Regions from separate parts of the Paenibacillus sanfengchensis genome, predicted to be linked through region 1. Evidence: a T-box and tRNA genes for the amino acid it is inferred to sense, from the RefSeq annotation. Region 1 holds a T-box; the other regions hold tRNA genes.

Region 1 (10,679 bases):
TTAAAAACGAAATATGAGCCGAACAAGCCAATGAAAACATTTTCAATTTAAAAGTTTAAAATTTTCAGAGCATGGCAATAACAAGGCCCGGACAAAGTAGATATCTGGCTATGACGCCGGGTACCGTGTTCATCGGTAACTCGGTTCATCCTGTAAATTCATCATACTGGATTTTTAAAAACAAGGGAACCCGAACAGCCTGGTCTGGGATATCAAATTGTTTTATCGTGGTGATAAATGATTTTTTGTAATCGCTTTCGTTTTGCAATGAAAAAAGTCACTTTATATCTTTTTGCTTTCGATGACTTCGTGAACTTCCTGGGCAAATTGTTTCCGGCATAGAAAAAGAGGCTAAGTAATAGGGTAGAAAGAGGACCTGTCCGAAAAGGGGAATGCCGTTTGGATAATGTATTGAGAAACCGCCTGATGCGGGGGACCGGAGTGCTCCTGGTTCTGATCCTGCTGGCCGGCGGCTTTTACTGGGCGCTGCCGCTAGTGTATCCGTTCCTGATCGCCTGGCTGATCGCCTATGCGATGAACCCCTTTGTGCGCTGGCTGCAGGCCGCCGTCAAACTGCCGCGCTGGCTCGCGGTTACCGCGGCGCTCCTGGTTTATTTCGGGGGAGCTGGGATCGTCCTGTCCGCCGCCATCACTCGGCTCGTCAAAGAGCTGATCAGCCTGGCCGAGTCTTTGGACCAGCATATCGAAAACTGGCGGCAATGGTTTGTCGAATGGAGCCAAAGCGAAGGAATCCAAAACATCATCAATGAAATCAACCGCTTTATTGCCGATAACCCGGATTACGAAAACACGATCAATCAAAACATCGACAACACAACAAGCACAATCAGCTCGGCGGTATCGCGCCTGCTCAGCGGTCTGCTGAGCGGGATCGTTCAACTGTTGACCTCGCTGCCCAATCTCGGGCTGATTCTGGTCGTCATCTTGCTGGCCGCTTTTTTTATCAGTAAAAACTGGGAGCGCCACATCCGGTTTCTCGCCGGCTTTATCCCTCCTGCCTTTCGTAAGACCGCCGGAGAGGTCTGGAGGGATTTGCAAAAAGCGCTGTTCGGCTATTTGCGCGCCCAGTTCATCATGATCTCGATCACGGCCGTCATCGTCCTCATCGGCCTTCTGATTTTGCGCGTCGAATCCGCCTTCACCTATGCCTTATTAATCGGTCTGGTGGATCTGCTCCCTTATCTCGGCGTCGGAACCATCATGGTCCCCTGGCTGCTTTATGCCTATATGACAGGGGACCTCGGACTAGGGATCGGGCTGTCGATTCTGTACGGCGTGATTCTGATCGCACGCCAACTGATCGAGCCCAAAGTGCTGGCCAGCAGCGTCGGTCTCGATCCCCTGCCCACGTTGATCGCCATGTTTGCTGGACTGAAGCTGTTCGGTGTGCTTGGGCTGATTATCGGCCCCGTCTCCTTCGTCGTCATCGGCGCCATGATCCGCGCGGGCGTGATCCGCGATCTGCGCAACTATATCGTGAACGGAAGGCTGCGATGATTCATTGCAGCCTTCCTCCACGTTCGCCCTACATCCGCTCCGGCGCCTGCAGCCCGATCAGTCCCAGCCCGGTCTTCAACGTGATCCGCACGCCTTGAACGAGAGCCAGGCGGGCGATGCGCAGCGAGGCTTCTTCTTTCAGAATAGGACAATCGTGATAAAACCGGTTAAAAGCCTGGGCGGTATCCACCAAGTAGCGGGTAATCAGCGAAGGCTCCAGCTTAGCGGCCGCCTGCCCGACCACTTCCGGGAACAGGCCGAGCTGTTTGATCATCCTGAACTCCGCCTCACAGCTTAACCGTTGAGGGTCCCAATCGATGCCGGGCCTAAGGTTCAAGCCGTGCAGATCCTCGGTTCCCGTCCCCATGCGCAGTACACTGCAGGCCCGGGCGTACGTATATTGAACATACGGCCCTGTCTCCCCTTCAAAGCTGAGCGCCTCTTTCCAGGAAAAATCGATGTCCTTGATCCGGTTTCCCCGCAGGTCATTGAAGATGACCGCACCCACGCCAACTTGCCGGGCAACCTCTTCTTTGTTCTCCAACTTGGGATTTTTCTCCTCAATAATCTCGCGGATTTTGGAAACCGCCTGATCCAGCACCTCTTCCAGCCGGACAACTTTCCCCCTCCGGGTGGACATGGCCTCGCCTTCCAGGCTGACCCGCCCGAACGGAACGTGGACAAGTTCGGACGCCCACCCGTAGCCCATCCGTTCGATCACCTTAAACCATTGGCTAAAATGCAGGCTTTGCGAATAGTCCGTCACATACAAGGCTTTATGGAAGCCGAAGGTCCGCTTCCGGTACAGCGCCGCCGCTATGTCGCGGGTAGGGTAGAGGGAGCTGCCGTCTTTTTTCAGAATCAAGGCCGGGGGCATGCCGTACTCCTCGAGGCGGACAAGCCAAGCGCCCTCATCCTCCTCAAGCAGGCGTTTTTCCCTCAGTTCCCGCACAACATCATCCATATACTCATTGTAAAAGCTCTCCCCGGTCACAAAATCAAACCGCACGCCGAGCCGATCGTAGATCTTCTGGAATTCCGCCAGACTTACATCGACGAACCGTCTCCACAGCTTCTTAGCCTCCTCGTCTCCCTGCTCCATTTTGACGAACCACTCTCTGGCCTCATCCTCCAAAGCGGGGTCCTTGTCGGCCTCCTCATGAAAACGCACATACAACCCCAACAGCTCGTCGATGGCCGCTTCCTCCAGGCGGGAGGCGGTTCCCCAGCGGAGGTAGGCCGTGATCAACTTCCCGAACTGCGTCCCCCAATCCCCCAGGTGGTTGATACCGACACAACGATAACCCAGATACGAGTAAATCCGGTACAGCGCGCTTCCGATGACCGTGGAGCGCAGATGGCCTACGTGAAAAGGCTTGGCGATATTCGGGGAGGAAAAATCGATCACCACCGTTTTGCCCGCTCCTATATCCCCCGCTCCATACCGCTCCCCGCTTTCTAAAATCCCGGGCAATATCGCCTCGGCTACTGCGGCATGATCCAAAGAAAAATTGACGTAACCCGTTTGCGACGACACTTTGATAAGGCCGGACCCGGCGATACCCCGGGCATGAAGCCCCTCCTCAAGCTCCCGGGCGATCCCCGCGGGGGAAGCCTTGCGCTTTTTGGCTAACGTAAAGCAAGGAAACGACAAGTCGCCCATGGAAGCGTCCCGCGGGATCTCCAGCAAGTCCCGGATTTCCTGCTCCGTAATTTCTTCCAGCACTCTAGCGATCTGTTCCGCGACGATTTTTTTAAACCAATCCATTCCAATCCCCTCTTTTCTCCAAATAAAAAAGCCCCTCATCTCCATTGAAGAGACGAGAGACTTACAGTTCCCGCGGTACCACTCTGCGTGTCGGGACCCATCGTCCCAACCACTCTGAAGGATAACGGCCAACACCCGGATTTGACTACGGCTTGCGGCAACCCCCGCCGCCTTCGGCAAACCATCTCCCGGGCCCGCTTCCGCCCACTTCCCCATACCGGCTTCCACCCTCCCGGCTCGCTTTTATGGTTTCCAGCAGCGTACTGTCCCGTTCGCAGATATTTCATATGCAGTTCCAAAAATAGTTAAACTAGTTATATCGAAAAAAAATCAAAAAGTCAACGCCGGAAAAAGGTGATCGTTCCGTCTTTGATTTTTTTGCCGATCCATTTCATCAATAGCAAACGATAAAGGGGACGCGTTAAAGGAAACACCATCGTAAACCCGATCGCATCGGTTACGAAACCCGGAATCAACAGCAGGATCCCGCCGCCGAACACGCATAAGCCCTCGATCATCATTTTGCCGGGAATCTGGTTGCCAATCATTTGAGATTTGGCATCCGCCATCAGCTTGCGGCCCTCAAACTGCATCATCAGAAGGCCGATCACCGAAGTGGCCAAGGTCAGAAAGATCGTTTTTCCGACACCAAGCCGCTCCCCGACCCACACATAACCCCAAAACTCTACCAGGGGAACGACTACGATAAATACCGCTATCCATTTGCGCATACAATAACTCCTTTTTCCTGCGGCGTAACTCCATGAATTATAGCAAAGCTCTAAAGAGTATTGTAACGTTTTGATGTACCGGAATCAAAATTTACTGGCCCGCTCGAATACTTCATACCAGTCCGGAAATACTTTTTTGAACTGAACGGGCTTGAAATCCTCCCTTCGGACCACATAATGCGTAGATGATCCGACGACGCAAAGCTCGCCTCCCCCGTTCAGCACCTCGTAGGCGTACTCCGTTTTGACGCCGCCGTTCGAACTGATCCAGGTTCGGAGCAAAACGTCATCCCCGTAACGGATCCCTTTCCGGTATTCCACCTTCATTTCATGAACCGGCGAAATATAACCCGCCCGCTCCATGTGAATGTAGTTTAGTCCCAGTTCCTCAATCAACGCGGTCCGTCCCGCTTCAAACCAGCCCAGATAGTGGGCATGATAGACGATGCCCATCATATCGAACTCAAAATATTTGGGCTTGATCGCCAGCTCGCTAACATGCATCTTTAGTACGCCCCTTTCCCTGTCATTTACAAGAGTTGCACCGTTTCTAGTTCGGCTTAATCTAGCAAAAAAGCAATGGAAAGCCCGTTGTACGGGCAGCCCATTGCTTCTGATATGCGGCTAGCTGTATCTAAAGCTATTACTTGCGGATTTGTCCGATTTTGACCAGGTTCGTCGAACCGGAGCGGCCCAGCGGAATCCCTGCTGTGATCACAACCAGATCGCCTTCCTTCACAAGACCGGAATCCAGTCCACCCTTCATCGCGTTGTCGAACATTTCGTCCGTGGAAGTGGCCAATTGACCTTTCACCGGAGTTACGCCCCAGTTCAGCGCAAGACGGCGCAGCGTTTGGTCTTCCGTGGTGACGGCGATAATCGGCGCTTTCGGACGGTATTTGGAGACCATACGAGCGGTATAACCCGTTTCCGTCGAAGTGATGATCGCTTTGGCGTTCAGATCCAGCGCGGAGTTAGCCACCGCTTGGGAAATCGCCTCGGTCACCGTTGTTTGTTGCGCATTGCTTTGCTTTATAAACATTTCGCGATATTCCAGCGCGGATTCCGCTTTCTCGGCAATACGCGACATCGTCAGCACGGACTCCACCGGATATTTCCCGGCAGCCGTTTCGCCGGACAGCATGATCGCGTCGGTACCGTCGAAAATCGCATTGGCCACGTCACTTGCTTCAGCGCGTGTAGGTCTAGGGTTGCGCTGCATCGAATCCAGCATTTGCGTCGCCGTGATGACCGGCTTGCCGACGCGGTTGCATTTCTCGATCATGCGCTTCTGTACCAACGGCACATCTTCCGCAGGAATTTCCACACCCAAGTCACCGCGGGCAACCATCAGGCCGTCGGAAACTTCCAAAATCTCATCCAGGTTGTCCACGCCTTGCTGGTTTTCGATCTTAGAGATGATTTGGATGTGCGTGGCATTGTGACTCTCCAGCAATTGACGGATTTCAAGAACGTCGCTGGCTTTACGAACGAAGGAAGCCGCAATGAAATCGATGCCTTGTTCGATCCCGAAGATAATATCGTTAGCGTCTTTCTCAGTGATGCCTGGCAGGGAAATGTTTACGCCTGGGACGTTAACGCCCTTCTTGCTCTTGATGGTACCGCCGTTGACAATACGACACTTGATTTCCGTTCCTTGAATATCCACTACGGTCAAACCGATCAAACCGTCATCGATCAGAATGGTTGAACCGACTTCCACATCGCCAGGAAGCTCTTGGTATGTGATGGAGATGCGGTCTTTGTCGCCGAGAATTTCTTCGGTTGTCAAAGTGATGAACTCGTCTTGCACAAGCTCGATCGGTTCTTCCTTCAATTTGCCGGTGCGGATTTCAGGACCTTTCGTGTCCAACAGTATGGCGATTGATTTCCCCAACTCTTCGCTCGCTTGGCGGATCGTTTTGATCCGATTCCCATGCTCCTCGAAATCTCCGTGGGAGAAGTTGAGGCGAGCGACGTTCATCCCGGCCATGATCAGTTTCTTGGTGTTGTCTAACGATTCACTGGAAGGACCGATAGTACATACGATTTTTGTTTTGCGCATTTTGGGTTTCCTCCGTTTATTTAGTTCTCTCTATACATCATTTCCAACAATTAAATTTACTACATTTTCCCCATTTTGTATAGGAAGTTTATCATATTGTAACAGTCTATCTAGTCATTACCCACTAGGGAGGAATCTATAATGGGCTCTGCTTCTTTTTCCTGCGCCCGGCTCGCCCCGCCCTCGGCAAATTGTCCGATTTTGCGGAATTTCCGGTATCTGTCTTCCACAAGCTCGTCCGGATTCATAAGAGACAATTCTTCTAAATGCCGAACGACACTCTCTTTGATGGCCACGGCCGTAGTCTCGTAGTCCCGGTGCGCACCGCCTCGAGGCTCCGGAACAATCTCCTCGATCACGTCCATTTCCAGCAAATCCTGGGCGGTAATCTTCATCGCTTCCGCCGCCTGATCGGCTTTGGAGGCATCCTTCCAAAGGATTGAAGCCGCTCCGTTCGGCGAGATGACGGAATAAATCGCGTTCTCCAGCATCAAAACCCGGTTTCCGACGCCCAACGCAAGCGCGCCGCCACTGCCTCCCTCGCCGATGACAACGCAGACGACAGGAACCCGCAGCTTGGCCATCTCCAGCAAATTCCGGGCGATGGCTTCCGACTGCCCCCTTTCTTCCGCCGTAATCCCCGGGTATGCTCCCTTCGTATCGATAAACGTAACGATCGGACGGCCGAATTTTTCCGCTTGCCGCATCAGACGGAGCGCCTTCCGGAAACCTTCGGGATGCGCGCTTCCGAAGAAGCGGGCGATATTGTCTTTGGTATCCTTGCCCCGCTGCTGTCCGAGCACGGTCACCGACGTCCCGTTCAGCTTCGCCAGTCCGCCGACAACGGCCAGATCGTCCCCAAACACGCGGTCGCCATGGAGTTCCATGAAATCGTCAAAAATAAGCTCGATCAAATCCAGGGAAGTCGGACGCTGATGATGCCGCGCCAAGTGCATCTTTTGCGAAGGGGAGATGCTGCTGTAAATCTCCTCCTCCAACTGCTTGTACCGCTCTTCCAACCGGGCGATTTCCTCGTTGAAATCGATCCCTTTCTCCTGACCAAATTGCTCCAGCTCCCGGATTTTCTCGCGAAGTTTCACGAGAGGGGCTTCAAAAGGCAGCTCACCCGCCATGATTAACTCCTCCCTTCACGTTGTGCAGATCCAGTACCTGAGCCAAGGTGGCCCGCAGCTCTTTACGGTGGACGACCATGTCCAGTTGACCGTGCTGCAAGTTGAACTCCGCCGTCTGGAAATCATCCGGCAGCTTCTGGCGGATCGTTTGCTCGATCACGATCCGGCCGGCAAAACCGAACACCGCGCCGGGTTCGGCGATAATAAGATCGCCGAGCATGGCAAAGCTGGCCGAAACGCCCCCGGTAGTCGGATCCGTAATGACCGAGATATACAGGCCGCCCTGCTCGTCCAGACGGGCTAACGCAGCGCTGGTTTTGGCCATTTGCATCAGACTTAAAATGCTTTCCTGCATCCGTGCTCCACCCGAAGTCGAGAATATAATCAACGGAAGACGCTTCTTCGTCGCCGTTTCTATCGCTCTCGTAATCTTCTCGCCTACGACGGAGCCCATACTGCCCGTGAAAAAATCAAAACTCATCACGGCCATGACCGCCGGAAAGCCGCCGATCGTCCCTTCTCCGGTTACAACGGCTTCACGAAGCCCGGACTTCAGCTTCTGCTGTTCCAGCTTGTTCGCGTAACCCGGAAAATTTAGCGGGTCGACGGAAATTAAATCCGCATCATATTCAAGGAAGCTTCCCTCATCCAACGTCATTTGAATCCGTTCCAAGGCGTTTAAACGCATATGGTGCCCGCAGGAAGGGCAGACTTTAAGATTCTTTTCAAGCTCTTTGCTGTATTGAATGCTGCCGCAGCGGCTGCATTTACTCATCAGACCCTCAGGTATTTCACGCTTCGGCCGGTCTCCCGGCTGCGGACTTTCGCTGGTCCCCAAACGTTCTGAAGGAATGGTCGCGTATTTCCTTTTTTTCTGAAACAAGTCTTTAAACACAACTACACCTCTTCAGCCGTTAAATTTATTGGCCGCATCACAGCAAGACAAGGAAACAATGCCGGTAAGTTGCCCATGCCTATTTCCTTGCCCTCAGGGATGCAATATCGAATTAAGAACCTCTTGAACCTCTTCCAGTTCACCAGACGGAACTAAAATTTCAAACTGCTGTTTGGATAAATTAACAGGACGTGTTTGGACAAGAAAGCCTTCTTCGGTGAGTTTCGTCTTGATCATGTCCGCCACTTTGGCGGTAGGCGCAATGTACATAACAGTCCACATGTCCTCTTCCAAGCCCCCAATCTTTTCTCGAGCCCATATAATAGAGTAATGATAACATAATTTTAAAAAATCCCGCAACAAAGGGAAGGAACCTGGTCCTGGGGAAAACCAGACCATCACCCCGCTTCGCTTCCAGCGTTAGACCCGGCCGTTGCCCGGCGCGCCTTCGCGCCCGCGTTCCCGGCTGCGGAAGATTCGACGCGGACGATTCTTGCGCGGGCGTTCCCGCACAGACGATTCGGCGCGGACGATTCCGCGTGGGCGATTCTTGCGCGGGGCGATCCCGCACGGGCGATTCCGCGTGGGCGATTCTTGCGCGGGCGATTCCGCACGGGCGATTCGGCGCGGGCGATTCTTGCGCGGGGCGATCCCGCACGGGCGATTCGGCGCGGGCGATTCCGCGTGGGCGATTCTTGCGCGGGCGATTCCGCACGGGCGATTCGGCGCGGGCGATTCCGCGTGGGCGATTCTTGCGCGGACGATTGCAGCAGGAAGGGATCCAACACTAATAACGCATCGACGTTACATCAAATCTGACAGGGTACGGACCATTTTAATGCTTATTCGACGAGTTAAGAAGCGGTGTGGCGTGCTGGATCCGACGCCCGTAATTTTACCCGGCCGCCCGCCACGTTAACGGCCTTTTGGGACGCTATTTCGTCCCGCTTCGGCTCCGGTGGAATCATAGCGGTTAAAAAAGGCCTTATTGCCCTGTGGCTGGCCTCGAAATCAGGGTTTGGCCCGCTTGTTCCGAAAATAAGGCCCTAAAAATCACTGGCATTGCACCAAAGCTTACATGATGGCTTACAGAGATGTTGTGTAATTTTTTTCCATATCGATTTTTAAGTAATTGGCCAAAAAATGAAGGGGGTCAGAAAATAGATGCGTTATTCCATTTTATGGATATTAACTTTTTGTTCTATTTTGCCTCTTCACTCAGCTTCATTTTCTTCTTGGCTTGATCATTCCAACCGATGTGTTCATAATAGGCGGTTCCTTGTACATTTTTGTACTCCTTTGACGCCCTTTGTTGTTCTGGCTTTTACTCCTTCGATGAAGCTCGGATTCAAGTAGCAAATTAGGTTTCTCCCATAAAAGACGAAGTGATTGAAGCACTTCCCACAAACTCATTCGGGTTCCACTGATCACATGAATGAGCATGGCCATAGCATAAGCGATCAAAGCGATAAAGATCTGGTTCCCTATCCCTTGAGGATCATAGCTATACAGCTTCACTAATCGCAAATGCTGCTTCATCCACTTGAAAAATAGCTCGATCAGCCAACGCTGCCGATAGATGTCCGCGATTTCCTCAGCACTTAGGTCAAAGCACGAAGTAGCCAGACGATACTTGCGCCCCTTTTCATCCAAAAACTCTACAAGGCGTAAAGAATTCTCTGTCTTGCGAAAGGCACTCCCTAATTGAACGATAGCATCTCGGATGATGTTTGAATCCGGATGAACCGGCAGCTCTTGCTCCACCTGCCAAACCCTATGTTTTTCGTTGATTCGAGTTACGAATTGAACTTTTTGCTCTAGCCAAGTATCGAACTGTTTATACTTCACATAACCGCGATCCATCACGTATATTGTGCCGTCATCTTCGACCAGAAAGTTCATGGTTTCGTAGTCACTCACATTCCCCGTAGTAGGGATGGCCTTCTCAGGAATGACCTCTTTCTCTTCATTTTTAGTCAAAACCAAGACTCGAACATGAATTTTGATTTGAGTGTGGTCACGGGTTACGTACGCCCAGTTGGCCAGTGTCGCCGGAAGTCTTAGACAAGTCGAGTCGATAATCCGAATCTGTGTGCCCTTGATTTCCGATGGAGCTTTCTGCTTGACCTTGCCGATGAGTTCAAGGAATAGACCTTCGAGTATCTCGGTAGGAATCATCTTTAGACGCCTGGAGATTTGAGAACTACTGATGCTGGATAGTTCCAGACTTTCCTGCAGCGTTGTGCTTGTTCGAAGTGGCTTGAGAAATGTGTTCATAAGAATCCCACTTAGCGAGTTGGGAGGCTAAAATTAACTTGATACTTTTTAAGGTAGTAAGCTTGCGAACACGATGATCGGAAATTGGAAAGCTAAAATTTTCTTCAGAAATATAAGAAAAGCATTGACGAATCACAGATAAATTGTGTATGTTACCCATGGTTGGCTCCTTTTGTTGAGATGAGTTATGGGTAACGCATCTAACTCAACAATAGGAGCTTTTTTTATTTTATTCCATGAAAATAACATATAAATTAACATATTTAGTAAATACTGTTCCGTTAATTTCTTG
Region 2 (10,679 bases), on a different contig from region 1:
GTTAAATCCCGCCAGTTTGGGGAGCAGGCGCTGTTTTTTACGCTTGATCACGGTATACCCGAGTTTTTCATACAACCGGTAGGCGTTGGTGTTCGTATCCACCACTTCAAGGATAAACTCGTCAAAATCCAGCGTGGCGATCAGGTGGTTGTTGAGCAACGTGGCGATCCCGCGTCCTCTGGCCTCCCGGGCGGTGGCCACCGACTCGAAGTAGCACTGGCGGTCGTTGAAATCGAGCGGTTTGCCCAGCTCTCCATACAGCACCTTGTAGATAAAAGAACCTTTAATTCGGCCGAATTCTTTTTGAAATACTCGTTTATCGAACGAGAACGCCCGGTTCCGGTTTGTGGAATAAGCAAAAATGCCAAGAACCTTGCCGTTTTCCACCGCCGTATAGAACTGATCGCCGACAAACGTATGCCTGAGCGCTCGGGCCAGCCTGGTTTGGTCTTTGGACATGAACTGTAGCGAACGTAAAAAACCGTCCGTAAAAATTTCAACGGCCTGGTCCCATCCGGACGCGTCGAGATCCGCCAACTTTTTAATTGAAAGGGATTCCATTCCTCTCTCTCCTTTTCGCAGCTTTCCATCTTATTTCCACTATATTTCAAAACATGACGGAGAAGAACAGGCTGGAGCAGGAAGTTCCCTCGTTCCCAAGGCTTAAGGCCGCGTCTTTACTTCCGGCTGGCCAGTCCTAGAATGGCGCTCTTGATGATCGAGCAGGATTCGTTGAATTTATGCTGTTCCTCCTCATTCAGGTTCAGCTCTACGACCTCTTGGATTCCCCCTTCTCCGATAATGGCCGGAACCCCGGCGCATACTCCGGACTGGCCGTATTCTCCCTCCAAAATGGCGGAAATCGCGATGATTTTATGCTCGTCGTTTAAAATGGAGCGAACGATGTAAGCGAGCGCGTTGCCGATCCCGAACTGCGTGTTGCCTTTCCGGGTAAAAATCTCCCATCCCGCATCCTTTGTTTTTCGCGCGATCTCATTCAGATCGACCCCTTGAAAACGTTCCTTATGCTGTTCCAGAATTTGCAGAATCGGCTTGCCCCCGATCGTAACATGCGACCAGGCCACGAATTGGGAGTCTCCGTGCTCACCGAGCGCATAGCCGTGAACGCTGCGCGGGTCGATGGAGAAAACATCGGACAGCAGCGTTTTTAAGCGTGCGGAATCCAGGGAGGTTCCCGTACCGATCACTTTATTCCGGGGGAGCCCGGATACTTCACGTACGATGTACGTCACCACATCGACCGGATTCGCGGCAACGACAAATATGCCGTCAAAGCCGCTCCCCATAATCCGGTTGACGATACCGGAAGTAATTTGCTCCGCATCTTCCAGCACATCCAGCCTCGATTGCCCCGGCTTCGGATTGGCTCCCGCCGTCAACACAACGACATCCACATCGCGGCAATCCTCCAAATCGCCCGCGTATACCTTCGTTCGGGTGGACGTAAAATCCATACAGTGCGATAGATCGAGCGCCTGGGCAACCGCCCGGTCATACGTTCTGTCCACCATCATAATCTCATCGCATATCGACTGATTGATCATGGAATAAGCGCAGGCCGCACCGACAAGCCCGGAACCGACAATGGTAACTTTTCTTGTTTTTCTGGCCATCTCTCCGCCTCCAATTTCCCTGTCTGTTTTAATCTGCCTAAATTATAACCGTAACTATCCCATGCAATCCAATGATTTACTTTCGCTTTTTTTGCACTTTTACGCCTATTCCGGCACAATTCTTAGTTGTGTCAAAATTGAGATTAGCCCGGGACATCGGTTACTATGGAGGAGATACTATTTCAAAGGGAGGAAACGCATATGAGTTTTACGTTAGCGATTGGTGAAAAAGCCCCGGACTTTCGGCTTCCGGCCACGGACGGCAAGGATTACTCTTTGGAGAGCTTCGCCGCTTCCCCTTATCTGGTCGTTTTTTTCACGTGCAATCACTGCCCTTTTGTCATCGGCTCCGATGAAGTAACGAGAAAAACCGCCGAAGCTTTTAAGGACAAAGGGGTAACGTTTGTGGGGATCAACTCCAACAGCGAGCAAACGCATCCGGATGACTCCTTTGCACATATGGTGCAGCGCATGAACGAGCATCGCTTCCCTTGGATTTATTTGCGCGACAAAGAACAGACGGCGGCCAAAGCGTACGGCGCCCTCCGGACCCCTCATTTCTATGTGTTTGATGCCGAGCGCCGGCTCGTCTATACGGGTCGGGGCGTGGACAATCCCCGCGAAACCGACAAAATGACCGTCAACGATTTGGAACGCGCCCTGACGGAACTGACGAACCATCAACCGATTTCGCTGCCGTTGACGAATCCGATCGGCTGCAATGTGAAGTGGGAAGGACAGGATGCCCACTGGATGCCGGCGGACGCCTGTGATTTGGTGTAATTATGCGGATATACGATTTCGAAGTGACGACGATCGACGGGCAGAAGACCACGCTGGAACCTTATCAGGGACAGGTACTGGTAATCGTGAACACCGCCAGCGCCTGCGGGCTTACGCCCCATTACAAGGGACTTCAAGAGCTGTATACGAAGCATAAAGATCAGGGCTTTAGCGTGCTCGGTTTTCCCTGCAACCAGTTCGCCGGACAGGAGCCGGGGACCGAAGAGGAAATCATGAATTTTTGCGAGTTAAACTACCAGGTGACTTTCCCGATGTTCAGCAAAATAGAGGTGAAGGGCGAAGGAGCCCACCCGCTGTATAAGTATCTTTTGCAAAATACACCCGAGCCTTACCGCACCGGGGAGATCGAATGGAATTTCGTCAAATTTCTGATCGACCGCAGCGGGAATATCGTTAGACAGTACAGTGCCCGGACGGAACCCGAGGCGCTGGAAGAAGACATCAAGCAGCTCTTGTAAAAGAGCCGCCCACAGGCGCTGCTCCAACCGTCGGTCCGTCCGCGGCTGGGGCAGCGTTGTTTTAATCCGTATAAACTGCAAGACTGGTCTTTCGGACTATAATTATGCCATTTTTTTGTCGAAAAATAAGACCAAAGCGGCATGTCCTTTTTCCTGGGTTTCCTCTATAATCGGAATATCTTACATCTCGGAGGATTAAGACTATTTATGATTTCCCGCAGAAAAGAACCTTTCCGCTACACCATCAACCCGCCTATGACATGCTGGATCGAAATTAAATCCATCGACAACATGCCGGTCAACAGCAAGCTGGCGGAAGCCGAATTGATCAATATCAGCAAATCCGGATGCTGCATCCAAATCGGGCTGGACCTTCATGCCGAGCAGCACACGATTCGTACCCACGTGCACTTCCAGCTTAGCGAGGAGCGCTACTGTTTTCCGGGTGAAATCCGCTGGCAAAATCCCCACGGAGAACATCTCTATCATTATGGGCTTCAGATGGAACTGACACCGGAAGAAAAGGAAAAAATCAATATCGAGCTCCGTTCCTTGGCGGCGGCAAAGCGCATTATCGTGATGTAACGAAAGATGCGCTTGAATTTTTTTGGCGCGATATGATATAATGATCAAGTCGCTAATGCGGGTGTAGTTCAATGGTAGAACGCCAGCTTCCCAAGCTTGAGGCGAGGGTTCGATTCCCTTCACCCGCTCCATTATTTTGACTTCGGACCTTCGGTAAAACGGAGGTTTTTTGGTTTGTTTCGATCCGTACAGAACATCGTCTGCATGTTATAAAATGAAGCGCTCGTCGGGAACGCGATGGTTCCTCCTTGACGGGCGCTTATTTTAGCAGGCGCGTTCCCGCTAGCGCCTCATCAGACATCATAGTAGGAGAAAATGAAGATCCGTTGAGCTATGATTTGGAGTGAGGTCACTCGAAAGTACGCAGTCTCAAGCCCACGACTATCAAGGTGCCTAGCAACTTCCAACTCCAAAAGATGCAAATCTGCAGGAATTTAGGCCGATCTACGAGGGTATGCGAAAAAAGATGCAAATCTGCAGGTATTTCTAGCGATTTTAGAGAAACGGGCCTATTTCGTCGAAAATTCCTGCAGAATTGCAGGAATCTTGAAATTTTTGTTCCGAACAGGAAAAAATCCTGCAGATATGCAGGAATTCTGTGTTAATCAAGGTTGTCTGATGGGGCACTAGCTCCAGAGCGAAGTAATTCCGCCCGCCCCTCTCTACTCTTATAAATAAGAGCCTTTTCGGCCATCCTTGTATATGTTTCGAACCGTCTTCTCATGTACACCGATAAAATTTGCAATCTCCACAAAGCTATAATCGGCAATGATCAACTCTTGGATTTGCTTTACGAGCCGTTTGGTCATCCTCCTTTTGCGATCCACATTGGAAAGTTCCTCCCAAAATATAGCGCTGCAATTTCTGCACTTGTATCGCTTTCGCAAAATTACCAAACTAACATGTTTTTGCTTTACAGGCAGGTCCAGCACCACTTGCTCCCTACACCCGTGTTTGTATAAAGGCTCCCCGCTACCGCAATAGGGGCAATATGTGGGAAAAGCCGCTCGCTCCACCGGGATCATAAGATCTTCTGGATATTCCACGACAGGTCCGCGGACTTTCAAATCCGGCAGACTGTGCCAGTTCTGATGGTTCGCCAACATGTTAGGCCTTTAGCTTGCGGAGAGGGAGCAAATAAATTAGAAACAAGACACTCAAGGTCGCATACGCCGCCGTAAGCCCGAAACGATCCGTCAATCCACTCGCCAGGAGGGGACCGAGCATCATGCCAAGCGAGTAGGCCGTGTTATATGCCGCAAATGTAGCGCCTTGGGAAGCGAACCCCATTTCCTGCGAGATGTCGGCGAGCTTCGGAAGCGCGGGGGTCAACACCATTCCCAAACTGATTCCCAGGCCGATCAACCCGATAATTTGCACCCAAATTTGCGTGGGGAGAGCATTTAGCGGCAATGCGACCGCAGCCATTAAAATCCCCAGCCGGATCGTTGCAAGATGCCCCAGCCGGGTAGACAGTGAACCGATCCATGGGGCAGCCGCACCGTAAATCAATGTGACTACGACAAACATCAGACCGATCATAGAGGGGGACAAGTGCAGGTCCTCATTAAAATGAATCGGCAGCGTCGGCTCTATACTTGCAAACAAAGCGGCTCCCACCGTAGCCACACCGGCGATCACCATGACTCGCTTATTCCGAAGCAAGCGGAAAGGGGAGATAAATTTGTCCGCTTTGGTATCGTTCAAATGACGCAGAAGCACGACGCTGATGGTCGCAGCCAAAAGAGCGATCCCCGCAGCGATCAGAAACGGCAGGCGGTAGCCGCCCCATTCATACAGCCAGCCCCCGGCCGGCGGACCGAGCAGAATCCCTCCCGCCTGGCCCGACATAGCGATTCCCATCGCTCGGCCGCGCTCATTTGCGGGGAAAACCTCGGCGAGCAAGGAAAGCCCCGCCGTCCATGGCGCCGCCGCCGCTACTCCCTGCATGGCACGCGCCAGGACCAGAATCCAGAAGCTCGAAGAAAACGCATAAACCAAAGTTGTCGCCGACAGCACAATCAGCCCGGCCACCAGCATCTTTTTTCGGCCCAACCGGTCTGCCAGGGCCCCGACAAATGGCGTCGCTATAAATAAGGCGATGGCATAACTTGCAAAAAGCAGGCCGATTTCCGATTGCGAGGCGCCTAGCGATTCGGCATGGAGCGGCAGAAAAGGAACGATGATACCGTACATTAACATATCGGCAAATATAGCCACAATCACAACCAACAGAACAGATTTTTTCAGGGGGTTTGAATCCATGAGGCTCACACTCCTCTTCCTAAAATTCCTAATATTTCATCGATGCATTTAAGCTGAAGCTCGCATTGTTCATAAATATTATGAAAAATAACATCGATTTTCGGAGTTACTTCTCCCGGTACGCCATGCTTCTTCTCGTATCCCGATTTCATACTGGCGTACACCTTTAAAATTTGCGCTTTCTGCTCTTCCAGAGCCTCCGCGATTTGTTCCTCCCCCAGGTTCTCCATAAAAGTCAGAGCCGTGTACAGGGATGCGGGGAACACAACGGATGATTTTGAAAAAGAAGTCCTCAATAAGCGGCTCAATTCTAAAACCCCGTCCTCGGTAATTTTAAAGATGGATTTGGTCCTCATCCCGGTTTTTTCGACCTTTTCCAACACCACTTTCCCTTCCTCCTGCAGTCTCTTTAGAGCATGGTAAATGGATGCGGGCTTCACGTAAGCCCATAAATCTGTCTGTGAGGACTCCATCATCTGCTGAATTTCGTAGCCCGACATCGGTCCGTTGGCTTTTAAAAGTCCCAATACCATGGTACGGGTCATGATTATTACCTCCTGTATCAACTTTATAGTAATCGTTTAATACTAAACGTTTAGTATATGAGCAATACTATCACAATCTTCCACGTTAAAAAACCGATTTAAGGCATTTCACCACATAATCCGATTTCTAGATAAGTTTGAACTATTGAAAGTTAGTCGTAGTAACTTGGTTGGTCTCGTTGACTCGGATGGTGGTAGTAGATGACAGGATATACGCGCTGGGGGCGGGGGTCAAATTAACGGGAATTCCTCCCGTTAATTTGGTGCCTATACGGCTGCAGAGGTGGATTAGCTGGAAAACCTCCAGCTAATTCACCTGAAATTGAGTACATCAGCGGTTGGGCCACGAAATAGATGGAGTTTTTCCAGCTAAATCGGACCCAAGGGACAATAGTGGAAAATTAACGGGAGGTTTTCCCGTTAATATATGGAGTGTGTGTTGACTGGTTCCAGACAGTGCCGCTTTATATCTACTTTGGGTGGATGTCTCCATAATCATTCCATTTCACACTATTCCTTATCGCCAATTCTTTAGTTCAACCTATATAGTTAAAAAAACGGCGATCACCCGGCCTCCCCGTAATCGCGGGCGGTCTTGCTTCAACGAGCCCCTATGGGGGTTCTCATCCCCTTGGGACGCAAAAAGCCGGTTCATTAAGTTGAACCGGCTTTCTCTTACGTCCCAGGAGGGATTCGAACCCCCGACCGACGGCTTAGAAGGCCGTTGCTCTATCCAGCTGAGCTACTGGGACACAAAGTATGTAAGAAGGATGCGTTATTTATTATAACGCATCCTTTCTATTTTTCAAAGGGGGTATTTAACCTTATGATGACTTTGCCCTAACCCCCGGATGATTACCGCGGTAGTCCGGCGTCGAGGCGCTCCATGATCTCGCGGTCCGCCAGCAGGCGCTGCAAAAACTCGGCCCGCTGCCGCTCGGGAGACGGCCAGCCGTCGCTGCAGAATTCCTGCTCGGCCACCTCCTCGTACGCCTGGTGCATGTTGTTGTCGTACCAGTCGGTTCCGAGGTCGGCATCGCTCTTGACCATGCGGACGATTTCGTACTCTCCGCCGGACGAACGGGCCACATACACAAAAAGATCGGCATCGCCCACCGCACCCGGGCGGACCAGGATTTCCCCGCAAGGCGTTCCTTCAACTTCGGTGATCCGCCGAAATACGGCATCCTTGATGTAGTACATCCCTAAACCTCCTCGTCTTCGCCTTCCACCATTCCGGGAGAAATGCGGAGGGAACGGTGTAATTGTTCGCGCGTTTCCGCGGTCCCCAGCCTGTAAATCTGCCGGTAAAGTTTATCCACGTTGCTTTGGTAGCTGGCGTTCACGTCCTCCTCGGGACTGTCCGGCCAAGGAAACGTATAGGCAAAAAAGGTGCTTACTTCTTTTTCATCAATTTGCTCCAACATATGACGTATCATGTCAGCTTCTTCCGGGGTCGCGCGGATTTCCCACTCATAACCCGTCGCCCCTTGATCCTCCAGCAAGGACCGGCCTTGCAGGGAGACATAGTATGTTTTTTTCTCCATCGCCTACCTCCTGGCCCCGGGGAATCGGCCCCGTTTACTCATAGTTTTCCTTTAAGGACAGACATTTTATGCCTCGGATAGGCATAATTTGTTAGTACTTTTCAGCCGGCCCAAAAAGGGGAGCGAAAGCGGTCATAGAGAGGAGAAACCATCATGTGCGGAATTACGGGTTTTATCGAATGGAATCGGGATTTGACGGCAGACTTGGACCTGGTGCTGTCGATGACATCCTGCTTGGAAGCAAGAGGGCCGGACGCCCAAGGAACCTGGATTTCCGGGCCTTGCGCATTCGGACACCGGCGCCTGAGCGTCATGGATCCAGAAAACGGCGCCCAGCCGATGGTGATCCAGGAGGAGGAAGCCGTTTACAGCATCGTATATAACGGGGAGATCTATAATGCGCCCGAGCTGAAAGAAGAATTGCGCCGAAGAGGCCGGACCTTCCGGACAAACTGCGATACGGAAGTACTGCTTCAATCCTATATCGAGTGGGGCCCGGATTGCGTTTACCGGCTGAATGGCATCTTCGCCTTTGCGATCTGGGACAGCGTAAGGCAGCATGTTTGTTTTGCCCGCGACCGGCTCGGCGTCAAACCGTTGTTTTACAGCGAAATCGGGGAGACCTTGATCTTTGCCTCCGAACCCAAATCGATCCTCAAGCATCCGAAGATGGAAGCCGCCGTCGGGCCGGAGGGATTGGCGGAAATTTTCGTCATCGGGCCGGCGCGGACGCCGGGGCATGGCGTCTACCGCAACATGAAGGAACTGCGGCCCGGCCAGGTCATGATTTACAACCGGGCCGGGCTGCGCACGTACGCCTATTGGAGGCTGGAAGCCGAGCCGCATACGGATTCCGTCAAAACGACCGCCGATACGATTCGTAGCCTGCTGCAAGATACGATGGAACGTCAGCTCATTTCGGACGTTCCGGTGTGCACATTGCTCTCCGGCGGACTCGATTCCAGCGCCCTGACCGCGCTGGCCGTCGATTATTACCGGCGGACCGGTCAGGGACAGGTGCACACGTACTCGGTGGATTACGTGGACAACGACATGTATTTTCAGGCCCACAGCTATCAGCCGGGGGCCGACGCCCCCTGGATTAAACGAATGGTCGAGGAGCTCGGTACCGAGCATCACTGGATCTCGTTTGACACCCCCGAGCTTGTCGACGCGCTGCCGGACTCCACCCTGGCCAGGGACCTGCCCGGGATGGCGGACGTGGACGCCTCCCTGCTCCTGTTCTGCCGAGAGATCAAGAAAGGCGCCACGGTCGCTATCTCCGGGGAAGCCGCGGATGAGGTGTTCGGCGGATATCCCTGGTTCCACCGGGAGGAGCTGCTTCGCTCCGGCACGTTTCCCTGGTCGGTCGCAACCGGGCTGCGCGCCGGCCTCCTCTCGCCGGAAATCCGCGACTGGATCGCGCCGGAGCAGTACGTCGCGGACCGGTACAGCGAAGCCTTAGACGAGGTGCCGCATCTGGGCGGGGAAACCCCGGAGCAGGCCCGCATGCGGACGATGTCTTACCTGAACATCACCCGGTTTATGCCGACCCTGCTGGACCGCAAGGACCGGATGAGTATGGCGGCCGGACTGGAGGTCCGCGTGCCTTATTGCGATCACCGCCTCGTGCAATACGTCTGGAACATCCCGTGGGAGATTAAAATGACGGGAGGGCGGGAGAAAGGGATTTTGCGTAAAGCGTTGGAAGGCGTCCTGCCAAACGATGTCCTCTACCGTAAAAAAAGCCCTTACCCCAAAACGCATAATCCGGCCTATTTGGAGGCGGTTCGGGGGCAGATGCTCGAAATTCTGGATAATCCCTCCGCCCCCATTCTGCCCCTGATCGATGCGAACCGGATTCGCGAAATCGCCGCTTCCCCGGAGTCTTCGTCCAATCTGCCCTGGTTCGGCCAATTGATGTCCGGACCGCAGTTGTTCGCTTATCTGGCCCAGGTTAACCACTGGCTGACCACCTACAAGGTGGCCATCCGCTGATCGCAAGTTCAACCAAAGAAGCCGCATTCCCTGCGACCCAACGCGGAATGCGGCTTCTTGATATTTATTTTCGGGCGGCTTGATCCAGCTTCTCCGCAAGCTCCCGGAGCGCCGCTCCCCGGTGACTGACCGCCTGCTTCTCTTCCAGTGTCAACTCGGCGAGCGTCTTCTCATACGACGGCAGGTAAAACAGCGGATCATAACCGAATCCGCCGCCCCCCGCCGGCTCGGAGGTGATCCAGCCCTCCACGGTGCCTGAGGCTTCGGTAAACTCCCCAGTCGCCGGGTCATACAGCGCCAAATGGCAGACGAACCGGGCCGTGCTCAATAGCGGCTGCTCCGTATCTTCGCCCTGCTGCAGCTTCTCGAGTTCCGCGAGCAGCTTGCGGTTGTTCTCCTCATCCGCGGCGCCTTCTCCGGCGTAGCGGGCGGAGTAGACGCCGGGTTCCCCGTTCAGCTTATCGACGCAAAGGCCGGAATCGTCCGCAAGGACGGGATGCCCCAATAAATCGCCCGCCGTCTTGGCTTTCTTCCTCGCGTTCTCCGCGAAGGTCTCGCCGTCCTCAACGATTTCCGGTACCTGCGGATAATCGTACATGCTGCGTACAGGCTTGCCCAAAAACTTCAGGGCATGGGCGAACTCGCGCACCTTTCCCTGGTTTCGCGTAGCGACGATAATAACGGACTCCTCACTGTTACTCATGCGTTGGCCCCCGGTTCGCCGCCGGTGATTTTTAACCCGATCGGTCCCAAAGCTTCGCGCTGCTGCTCGATCATCTCCCGGATTCCTTTCTCCGCAAGCTGCAGCAATCCGTCAAGCTCCTGCCGCGAAAAAGGCTTCTC
Region 3 (10,679 bases), on a different contig from region 1:
GTAACGTGATGTGCCATATTTGCTTCAAACGGCTCGCTCCATCCACCCGCGCCGCCTCATACAATTCCGGTCCGATGCCGGAGATCGCCGCCAAATAAATAATCGCGTTCCAGCCCGTCTCCTTCCAGACATCCGCTCCGGTCACAATCCCCCAGAACAGATGGCCATTCGACATAAATTGGATCGGTTCCTTGATGATATGAAGGTTCATCAACAAAGAATTGACAACTCCGCCGTCCGTCGACAGCATCTTGGTGACGATCCCGGCCGCCACGACCCAGGATACGAAATGCGGCAGATATGAGACCGTTTGCACAAACCGTTTCATAAACTGAATGCGCACCTCGTTAAGCAGTAAAGCGAAAAATACCGGAAACACGAAGCCTGCCACAAGCCCCATAAAACTCATAGCGAGCGTATTTCTCAGCACAAGGTAGAAATGGTCGTCATGAAACAGCATTTGAAAATGCTCCAGACCGACCCATTTTTGCTCCAGAAACCCCTTGCCTGGCTTATAGTTTTGAAATGCCATCGTCCAGCCCCAAAGCGGCAAATACTGAAACACGAAAACCCAAAGTACAAAAGGAATCGACATCATATAAAGGTATTTCTGGTTTTTGAATATTTTCCATTTTTGCGGTTTGTTTCTTGGCCCGATATCGGTTTGACTTCTTGCTGTTATCGCTTTCATCAGCTTGTTCCCCCCTCTCAGCAATAATTATAAAGCGAACGCTGGTTAGGAAACATAACGCGGATTCCGCACAAATTCATTCTAAAATCTTCAATGCTTTCAGAAACAATCACTGATTTGCAAGCAAATAAACTGAATCCCCCTGACGGTTGCAGCATCCGCATGACCGTACAGGGGATTCCGTTCCTTACTATGATCCGCCGGGCAAACCGCCGCTTCAGCCGGGGTTCTTCGCCGTGGATGCCACGTGCGTCAGCTTCACATAATCTATACTCACCCCGCCCCCGAGAGGCTGGATATCTATCGTGTTCTCGCCCTTTTGAAGGGTAATTTGTCCCAAAGCAACATTCTTCCACATCTTCGTTCCCGTAAATGTAGGATTCATTGCCGGTCGGTTGTTCACCATGACTTTGCTCTTCTTCCCACCGTTGTCCGCCTTGTAGCGAACCGTAAGCGTGTATGTTCCGGGCGCAACATTCGCCTTGATCCGCAGCTTTCCTCCCGCTCCTTCCGGACCGGTGACAGAGCCGTCCCTTGCATGACTATTCTGTCTATTCAGGGACATCCCGACCGATTCGCTATGCTCCGCTTGATACGTAAGGCTGGAGTACAAATCCGCCGGAAGCTCATCAAGTGTCAGAACGTAGTCGTGGTGATATATCTTTTTCAGATGCTCCAAAGTATTTGTCTTACCGTCCCTTATATGTTCGCCGGTCCATGTGTTGAAGAAGTTCCAATCGGCACCATACGCCCGCAGCAAATCGGGGTCCGGAATGGGGCCATTCTCCGCCAGGGCCACGATTTTCTTATGGTTCGTCAAAGTAAGAAGATTGTCGTATTTCGCGATGTTCGGGTGGTAGTCGCCCGCAGGGTTGTAAATATCGACACTTACGATATCCACGACTTCGTCGCCAGGATACCAATCCTTCTTCTCGGAGTTCCATACCCAAATCAAATTGTTCAGCTTATGATGGTTGGTCAACCGATCATACATCAGTCTGTACAGCCGCTTCGCCGGCTCCGGGCCTTTCGCCCCCCACCAGAACCAGCCGCCTTCCGCTTCGTGCAGCGGTCTCCATAGCACCGGTATATTATGATCCTGCAGGCGCTTCAACTGAACCGCGATCGCGTCAATGTCCCGGATGAGGAGCCTGTAGTCCTCGGAATCCGGATGCTCGAGTGCGTATTCTACGTCAAAGGTCGTAAACTCGGTATAAAATCCTCGCCACCATTCGCGTCCGGGATCGTCGCCTCCAATCCCCTTCGGCGCGTTCCAGTGCCAGAGCAAAGACACGATACCTCCGCGTTCATGCCATTGGATCAACTTCTCGATTTCCGACGAGGTTGCGCCCTTTTCGACACGGGAAGGAGAGTAATCCATCAGGTCGCCGGATAAAATCGCCGGGGATTTGCCGGTCTGCTGCTTAATCCACTCCGCATCCTCAAACGTTTGTTGTCCGGAAATGATCTTCCGTCCATACTGGTTAAGCATATAGTTCATCAGCGCCCTTGCTTCGAGCGTCGCGTCCGGATTGGTCAATACGTCGGTCGCTTTCTCATGACCGGGTACGGGGGGGGCCGCCGGTTCTAGCTTGATATGTTCAATGCCATAGTAACCCCATCCCCGCAAAATTTTGACGGTATTGCTGCCGGCGTTCAGCATGACTTTGGTGATCATCTTTTCCGCCCGGACCGTGCCTGCCGCCGGCGCATCGAGTGTCAGTTCCCCGGCTCCCGCACCATTTATCTGGATGGCCGTCACTTTGTCACCGTTCCCCTGGGGAAGATAATACCCCACACTCAGCTTATATAGGCCCCCCTCGGGGACGTTTACAGTGAATGTCGCACTTCCGACCGGCTTGGTAGCGTTTGCAACTTCCTCGAAAAAGAAGGAAATATAGCCTTCGCCGTCATACAAGGTGTCCTTCTCTTCAGGGACGCGGCCACGCTTCTCGATTCCATACCCTTCCAGAACCGCCTCTTTATAAGTAACGGTTACGGCCTTCGCCGGTTTGGCGGAAGCCTTCACGGTCGAGGAAGAAGCCGCTCCCACCGAACCGGTATACCCCATCGTCCCCAACCAGAAAAACAGTGTCAAACAAAAAACAAAGCTTGTTTTTCCCCGTTTCGCAGCCAGTGCAAAAGGTTTTTGCATCCTGTTCATTTTCTGTAATTTCCCCTCTCTTACACTTGTTTTATTGGCACCGCTTTCACTTCTGTCGTTATCTCCTCCCCCTTCGTGCTTCAAGCATAAGGCATCTCGGAAGCGGGAGACCATATCGCGAATTCCGCCGGTTTTCATTCCAAAATCACCATTCATTTCAGAAACCGCCAACGATTTTCATGAGAACCGTTCTTTTGAAAAGATGACGGCGACTGTCCCTCCATCTTTTTAAACTTGTTGTGAAAATAATTCACGTTAGAATAGCCGGCCTTTTCAGCGACTTCATATACCTTCATACCCTGTGCCAGCAGCTCCTTCGCTTTTTCGATCCGAACCCTGTCAAGATAGGTGTTGAAATATTCCCCCGTCTGATTTTTGAAAAGCTGACCCAAGTAAGAGCTGCTATAATTGAATACTTCCGAAAGCGTCTCCAGCTTTAGGTTTTCGTTATAATGCCGTTCAATATAATCGAGCATTCGCTTGATTTCATTGTCCCGGCTGGAATAATCGGCACAACGGGCCAGTCTTTCCAATATACCGGCAACATAGGTGACGAGCTCCCGGAGGGTCCGTTGGCTGGTGATGCCCGTTAAAAATTCGGACGGCCCTCCCGCATAACCTGATTCTTCCCAAAGGGGGGCAGGGACTTTTCGGGACGTTTCATTTGCGAGGTAAAAGAACTGTTCCCGAATTTCCGCCTCCCCCTTCCCCTCGGCTACCATCTGTGCAGCCGCTCCGTCCAGAAGCGACTGGATCGCCTCCGTATGTCCCACATCTACCAAATAGTAAATACGGAAGGCCAATTCCTTCTTGTCCGGCAAATTACCGCCTAGAGCAGCCGTTAGGTAGCTGGGTGGAGTCTCCGATGTAAGCAGCCTTCCTTTATCGTAGAAAAAGCTGCGTTCCAACAGGGAGCGGGCGGTCTGAAACGAATCAGGGATATCGCGAAACAGCCCCACCGTTTGGCCCGCCGCGGCATTCATCTCCCCTCGCAGCTCCTCTGCCAGGAGTTGCAGTTCACGGTAAAAGCGAGCCCGTTCGACATCGCCCACAGGCGGGCTTCCAAGGAGCAGCACGATATACGAGGCAAAGGCCAAAACGACGCTGCGGGCGTCCGAGGCGTATGTCTTGGCCAACCGCTCCCGAAAGCGGCCAATTCGCTCGTCCTTCTCCGACCGGATGCCCGGAAAATCCAACATGACGACCTGATACCTCGGCCAATCCATTCCAAGCGAGCCGGACAAGGTGTCGAGGGCCCCGCCTTCCGCTTCAAACGAACCGGACAGCAGAGAATACACCAACCATTCCCGGGTGTACGTCTCCCGCTGTACCTGTTTCTCCAGTTGTTCCGCAGCCAGTCGGGCATGGAGCTTTTCAAGAAGGGCTGACATTTCCTCTTTATTAACGGGCTTGAGCAAGTACCCCTCGACGTCATACTGCAGCGCACGGCGGGCATATTCAAAGTCGGCATACCCGCTGAGCACGACCGCATGCACGTTCCATCCCCGCTGACGAATCTCTTGGAGCAGTTGCAATCCGTTCATCCCGGGCATGCGGATATCAACCACAAGCAAGTCAGGAACCACTTCTTCAAGAGCCCGAAGTGCTTCTTTTCCGCTAGCCGCGGTATCCGTCACCTCATAGCCCAGCTCCTTCCACGGAATCAAGGTTTGCAGGCCAAGACGCAGTTTTGGCTCATCGTCAACGATCATCACTGAGAACATTCGATTCTCCTCCCCTAGGTATGCAAAATGAAATCCGGGTTCCCTCACCCTCTTTGCTTTCAATCGAAAGTCCCGAGCCTTCACCATAGGTAAGCCTCAGGCGGTCATGGACATTGCGGAGCCCAATCCGCTGACCGGTTTCCTCCGGTTCCTGGAGCTCTCTTACCAAGCTTTCAAGTTTCCCCGGCACAATCCCTGCCCCATCGTCCGAAATCTCCACAAGCACCTGGCCGTCTTCGCTATAGTCCGCCCGTATAGTGATAGATGTGGGGCCGTCCTCTTTCTGATCCAACCCGTGGAGAATGGAGTTCTCCACCAGCGGCTGAATGATCAGGGGCAGGATCTCGACCTCCCCAATCCCCGGCGCAAGTTCCAGCTTATACTGCAGCCGGTCCTCATAACGGAATTTTTGCAGCTCCAAGTAACAGCGAACCATGGCAATCTCCTCGGAAAGCGGAATTTTTCCGTTGCCGACTTCCAAACTGCTGCGGATCAACGTGCTAAGCTGCCAGATCGCCTGCGCTATATCTTCCTCTCCCCGCAGATGGGCCTCCATCCGAATCGATTCCAGCGTATTGAACAGGAAATGGGGGTTGATTTGGCTGGCCAACATCTTAAACTTGATCTCGCTTTGCTTTTGCTCCAGCAGCCGCTTCTGCCGGTTGGTCTCCTCCACTTCCAGCATCAGTTGGCTAAGCCTGCCGACCAGAGCGTTGAACCGGTGGGACAGCTGGCCGATTTCATCTTTGCCGTCCAAGTCGAGATAAGCATTCCAGGAACCTGTTCCGACTTTGGACATATGCTTGCTCAAACGCAGCAGCCGGCCCGTTATGAGCGATGCCGATGCCTGGACGAGCAAGACGGCGACGACGAGGCAGCCTCCGATGACCAAGGCGGCTAGCCGGATAACACCGTTTGCATCACGGACGATGTCCGATACGGAAAACACCGAGATCACCCGCAAGCCGTTCCAACTGCTCTGCGGAATTAAACTGGCGATGACGACCTTGGACGCCTTCCCGTCCATGACGGCATCGAAGCTTCCTTCGCTTTGCGTAAGCATACTGTCACCGGCGTGCACTTCGGCGAGATTTTTGCCGTACAGATTCGGCCGGTTTGCTGCCACGATATTGTTGTGGTCGTCAACGATCATGGTTTGAAAGGATTCCTGTGAAATAATCGAGTTCAGCAGGGCTGTATTAACATTGATGACAAGCACGCTTTCCTGACCGGGATCGTCGAGGCTGATTTTTCTCACCAAGCTCAGGTAGTACTTCTGATCCCGCTCATCCTGTATGAATCCCCAGCCGGCCAGCCCTTTTTTGCCCAAAGCCACCTTGTACCAATCCGCCTGTTCCGTCTTGGCATCGGGTTGCATGAACTCCCAGTTGTTCAGCATCGTCGGGTTTGGCGTATAGAGCCGGATGGCTTTTACCTCCTTGTACAGCCTCATGTAGTCCCGGATTTCCGTATATTGGCGGTAGGTCTGGATCACCTCGATGTAACTGTCGTAGCTGCGGCTCACCACCGATTTCAATCGGCTGTCATTGGAAAGTTGATAGGAGATATCGAGCGGCACCTTGATGACTTCTTCGGTCCGTTTCCGTACGCGATCCACATTGTCCGCCGCTTGCTTGAAGGCATCCTTGACCATGATTTCGCGCAGCTTGCCGGTAAAGAATACCCCGCTAACCAGCAGCGGAATAACCGCGACAGTGATAAAGGTCAGAGACAGTTTGTTCCTAAGCTTAATGTCGTTCAATACTCTGACAAAGTTCATGTCTTCCGCCCCTCGGTGTCATGAATACAAAAACGGCCCCTTTTCGACAAGGGGCTGTTTACGCTTCTTCGCAAAATTTCCTCAACGGATTAATATAGCTTAGGCAGCCGATCCAGTGTAACGGCGTATTCGTGATGGTAAGCCCGGCGCAGTTCTTCCTTCGACGTGAACAACTCCGTCTTGCCGAAATCGTTGGACCAGGTCATGAACCACAGCCACGGAATTCGCGATTCCGCAAGATCGGGCACACTGGGGATGGATCCGATTTCCCCCAGAGCCGCCAGTTTCTCCGTCGGCGTAATTTGGATCAACTCCTCGTACTCTTTCCGAAGGTCGGTATGCTCATGAGCCGGCGGGTACAAGTCCCTGGAGATAATATCCACTTTATCATCCCCGACATACCCTTCCGGCAGCGGCGAATTCCAAACCCAGATCAAATTGTTCAGCCCATGGAAACGAGTGTACCGGTCATACATGAGAAGATACAGCTGTTTGGCCACTTCCGGGCCCTTGCTGCCCCACCAGAACCACTCCCCTTCCGCTTCATGAAAAGGACGCCACAATATCGGAATCCGTTTATCGCGGAATTCCTTAAGGATGTCGGCCACATAGTCCATATCCGACAACAACGCCTTGTGCTCGGCGGTTCCTTCCACAATCGCCCGAGAAGCATCAAAATCGGTATGCTCCGCATAGAAGCTCTTATCCTTCCCGCCGAGCGGAGAGAACCAATGCCAGGTAAATGTGAGCAATCCTTTTTCGTTGGTCACCCAATCCCAGGCGTTTTGCAGCGTATTTTTGTTTTCATTGACTTCAAGCAAACATTCCTCGCCGCTCATTTCATAGTTAATGTTCGGGGAATAGCTCAAGAGTTCGAAACCGCAGAGGGCGGGGAGCTTCCCTGTCGCCTCTCGAATGTAATGCAGTTCCTCCTGTGTTGTGGTTTGCGTATGCTGCCCCGTGATAATGCCTTTGCCGGACAACCCGCTCAAATAATTTAATAGCGCTTTCACTTCTTCAGTTGCTTGGGGATTGCAAGGAACAGCTTGAGACATGGTAAGTCCATCCTTTCTTTTACTCCGGTAATTGATTTTAATAACATCGTTGTTATATTTGTTATTAGCACATTATTTTATTGACAAAACAAATATACTCCTTGTTAAGATAAAGGTCAATTACTACACAAAAAAACAATTTTATTTTGACTAACAAAATTTTATAGTATTGCTATTATTGTTATTTTAGTTTTCATTACAAAAGGCATTTCGATCTAAAAATTTTCAAAACTGCTTTCAAAAAAACCGAAGAAACACCCAAGTTTTACAAACCCCAATTGGTGCCTTTTAACAGCGCAAAATATAACTTGCAATCCGTAAACGGATGTCCTATAATAAGTTTTGTTGTTCTTAAATCATGCGCCCGTGGTCCAATGGATATGACGTAGGCCTCCGGAGCCTGAGATCGAGGTTCGATTCCTCGCGGGCGCGCCATCTTACTTAAATGACAGACATCCGCAGCACTGAACTGGGTTGCGCAGCCTGTTATCATCATCGCCCTGAGTTTGGGCTTTTTTATTACCTAGAGTTTGACTTTCTTTGACTTTCTGTTTGAAATTGTTTATGATGAGGTTAATATTCATCGATTCCGTCAATTCTTTAATTGATTGAACCGATTGGGCTCAAGGCTGACACACGGCCTTTCCCGGGATATAAGTCTGGCGCGAACGGGCTACGGGATTCCCGACGATGCTTGGGCCAGGAAGTGGTTCTGATTTATTAAACTTGATCCATTAATGAGGAGGTTTTATCGGTGAGTTATATTCCTATGGTCGTTGAACAAAGTAACCGCGGCGAACGCGCTTACGACATTTACTCCAGACTGCTGAAGGACCGCATCATTTTCTTGGGCTCCCAGGTGAATGACGTTGTCGCCAACTCCATCATCGCTCAGATGCTGTTTCTGGACGCGGAGGATCCGGGGAAAGACATCCATTTGTACATTAACAGCCCTGGAGGTTCCATCACAGCCGGTATGGCCATTTTTGATACGATGCAATTCATTAAGTCCGACGTTTCCACCATCTGCGTGGGTCTCGCGGCTTCCATGGGCGCCTTCCTGCTGAATGCCGGTGCGCCGGGCAAACGCTACGCGCTGCCGAACAGCGAAATCATGATTCACCAACCGCTTGGCGGTGCCGAAGGCCAGGCTACGGATATCGAAATCCGGGCCCGCCGCATTCTGAAAATGCGCGACAAGCTGAACAAAATTTTGGCGGAACGGACCGGTCAGCCGTTGGAACGGATCGAAAAGGATACGGACCGCGACTACTTCATGAGCGCCGCCGAAGCCAAGGAATACGGCTTGATCGACCGCGTGATCGAGAAGGTTACGCCGCAGGGCGTGTAATCGAATAACCGCTAACGGCAAGACTGCCTCACGAGCCCTTGCGCTCGGCGGGGCAGTCTTTTTCTTGCTTTTACGCGAATTCGGTGGAAGAATAAGTACATTACTTTTTAGCCAGTTTACCCAGCAAGGAGTGAGCGAATGAAACCAGTCAAGAGAAGCAAGTTAACCGAAGTGAGCCGTCAACTGGCCGAGGTGGCCGCGGGCACCCGCAAAGCCGATCTGGTCGTGAAGAACGGAACTCTGGTCAACGTTTATACGGGAAAGCTCCAGGCGGGCACGGATGTCGCGATCGCCTGCGGAAGGATCGCTTATGTCGGCGATGCCAGCCATACGATCGGCGAGCGGACCGCGGTCATCGATGCGGCGGGACGGTTTATCGTTCCCGGGCTGCTGGACGGCCACATGCATGTCGAGAGCACGATGCTCTCGGTCACCGAATTCGCCAAAGCGGCCTTAGCCAAAGGGACGACGGGCGTGTTTATGGATCCGCATGAAATCGCCAACGTCTTCGGAGCGGACGGGGTACGCTGGATGCATGAGGAAGGCCGGGGACTGCCGCTCAAGGTATATACGACCTTCCCTTCCTGCGTTCCGGCCACGGATCATCTGGAAGATGCCGGGGCGGCCCTGGATGTCGCCGACATTGAAGACGGGATGACCTGGGATGGCGTCGAAGGCCTCGGCGAGGTCATGAACTTCCCAGGGGTCGTGTACGGCGATCCCAAAATGACCGGCGAGATCGCGGCCACGATCCGGGCCGGCAAGGCGGTCACCGGGCACTTTCCGAGCGAGGAGGAGCCGCTCCTCCAGGCTTATATCGCCTCCGGGGTGACCTCGTGCCACGAGACCGTCACGAAGGAGCAAGGGCTGCTCAAGCTGCAGCTGGGCATGCACCTGATGATCCGTGAAGGATCGGCCTGGCATGATGTGAAGGAAGTGATCAAGGTCGTGACCGAAGACCATGTCTATCCCGGCAACATCATGCTGGTGACGGACGACGTGTACCCGCAGACCCTGATTGAGAAGGGGCATATGAACCATGTCGTCCGCCGGGCCATCGAGGAAGGCGTCGATCCGGTGACCGCCATCCAGATGGGGACGATCAACACGGCGCGTTACTTCCGGGTCGACGGGGACGTCGGCGGCATCGCGCCGGGCAAATGCGCCGATCTGCTGCTGATCGGCAGCCTTGAGCGCATGGAACCGTCCACCGTGATCGCGGACGGTTCGGTGGTGTACGACGGCGGCCAGCTTCGGCTGGACTTTCCGGATTACGCGTATCCGGAGGCGGCCCGCCGGTCGGTGCACCTCGCGCGGCCGCTGGAGGCGCGGGATTTCGCGCTGCCGAGCGCGAAGCGCGGCGCGGCCGCCGGGCCGGCCGAGACCCGGGTCAATGTGATCCGGGTCATCGAGAACAGCGCGCGCACGGCCCGTGGCGGGGCGCGCCTGGCCGTCGAAGACGGCTTCATCCGCCCCAGCGTGGAGCGGGATGTCCTTGCGCTGGCCTGCATCGACCGTCACCGCGGCAGCGGCGAGATCTCGCTGGCCTTCGCCCAAGGCTTCGGCCTGAAGCGCGGTGCGGTCGCCTCGACCGTGGCGCACGACAGCCACAATCTCCTGGTCATGGGCGCCGACCCGGAGGATATGGCCTTTGCCGCCAATGAGCTCGCGCGTCTGGGCGGCGGCATGATCGCCGTATTGGACGGCCAGGTCCTGGCGGCCGTGCCGATGGCGATCGCCGGGCTCATGTCCGACCAGCCGCTTGAGGTCGTCGTCAAGCAGGTCCAGGCGCTGGAAGAAGCCTGGCGGACGCTCGGCAGCCCGCTGAACGCCCCGTTCATGACGTTTTCGCTGATCGCGCTGCCGGTCATCCCCGAGCTGCGGATCACGAACCGCGGTCTGGCGGATGTGGAG

Evidence for each region. A T-box is a leader RNA that pairs with one kind of tRNA and senses whether it is charged. The one in region 1 lies ahead of argS (arginine--tRNA ligase), so its partner is inferred to be a tRNA-Arg.
Region 2: it has a tRNA-Arg gene. The T-box ahead of argS (arginine--tRNA ligase) is inferred to sense a tRNA for this amino acid. The anticodon was not compared.
Region 3: it has a tRNA-Arg gene. The T-box ahead of argS (arginine--tRNA ligase) is inferred to sense a tRNA for this amino acid. The anticodon was not compared.

The regions. Positions count from the first base shown of each region.
Region 1 is NZ_JBAGJC010000021.1:29-10,707, reverse strand. It holds gene ytvI (sporulation integral membrane protein YtvI) at 400-1,518, shown strand; gene argS (arginine--tRNA ligase) at 1,547-3,286, opposite strand; T-box leader at 3,332-3,571, opposite strand; gene V4U84_RS24945 (FxsA family protein) at 3,625-4,017, opposite strand; gene V4U84_RS24940 (acyl-CoA thioesterase) at 4,102-4,521, opposite strand; gene pyk (pyruvate kinase) at 4,661-6,082, opposite strand; gene V4U84_RS24930 (acetyl-CoA carboxylase carboxyltransferase subunit alpha) at 6,193-7,215, opposite strand; gene accD (acetyl-CoA carboxylase, carboxyltransferase subunit beta) at 7,205-8,110, opposite strand; gene V4U84_RS24920 (hypothetical protein) at 8,204-8,392, opposite strand; gene V4U84_RS24915 (IS4 family transposase) at 9,335-10,387, opposite strand.
Region 2 is NZ_JBAGJC010000027.1:11,791-22,469, reverse strand. It holds gene V4U84_RS26535 (GNAT family N-acetyltransferase) at 1-561, opposite strand, end outside; gene V4U84_RS26530 (L-lactate dehydrogenase) at 678-1,634, opposite strand; gene V4U84_RS26525 (thioredoxin family protein) at 1,836-2,417, shown strand; gene V4U84_RS26520 (glutathione peroxidase) at 2,420-2,896, shown strand; gene V4U84_RS26515 (PilZ domain-containing protein) at 3,104-3,481, shown strand; tRNA gene V4U84_RS26510 (tRNA-Gly) at 3,539-3,612, shown strand; gene V4U84_RS26505 (transposase family protein) at 4,150-4,308, opposite strand; partial or broken gene V4U84_RS27030 (transposase family protein) at 4,351-4,506, opposite strand; gene V4U84_RS26500 (MFS transporter) at 4,589-5,746, opposite strand; gene V4U84_RS26495 (PadR family transcriptional regulator) at 5,752-6,291, opposite strand; tRNA gene V4U84_RS26490 (tRNA-Arg) at 6,970-7,043, opposite strand; gene V4U84_RS26485 (hypothetical protein) at 7,147-7,494, opposite strand; gene V4U84_RS26480 (hypothetical protein) at 7,497-7,838, opposite strand; gene asnB (asparagine synthase (glutamine-hydrolyzing)) at 7,992-9,836, shown strand; gene V4U84_RS26470 (XTP/dITP diphosphatase) at 9,901-10,539, opposite strand; gene rph (ribonuclease PH) at 10,536-10,679, opposite strand, start outside.
Region 3 is NZ_JBAGJC010000012.1:46,787-57,465, reverse strand. It holds gene V4U84_RS20920 (ABC transporter permease) at 1-691, opposite strand, end outside; gene V4U84_RS20915 (glycosyl hydrolase) at 909-2,855, opposite strand; gene V4U84_RS20910 (response regulator transcription factor) at 3,008-4,579, opposite strand; gene V4U84_RS20905 (sensor histidine kinase) at 4,557-6,359, opposite strand; gene V4U84_RS20900 (glycosyl hydrolase) at 6,449-7,414, opposite strand; tRNA gene V4U84_RS20895 (tRNA-Arg) at 7,775-7,849, shown strand; gene clpP (ATP-dependent Clp endopeptidase proteolytic subunit ClpP) at 8,169-8,765, shown strand; gene ade (adenine deaminase) at 8,904-10,679, shown strand, end outside.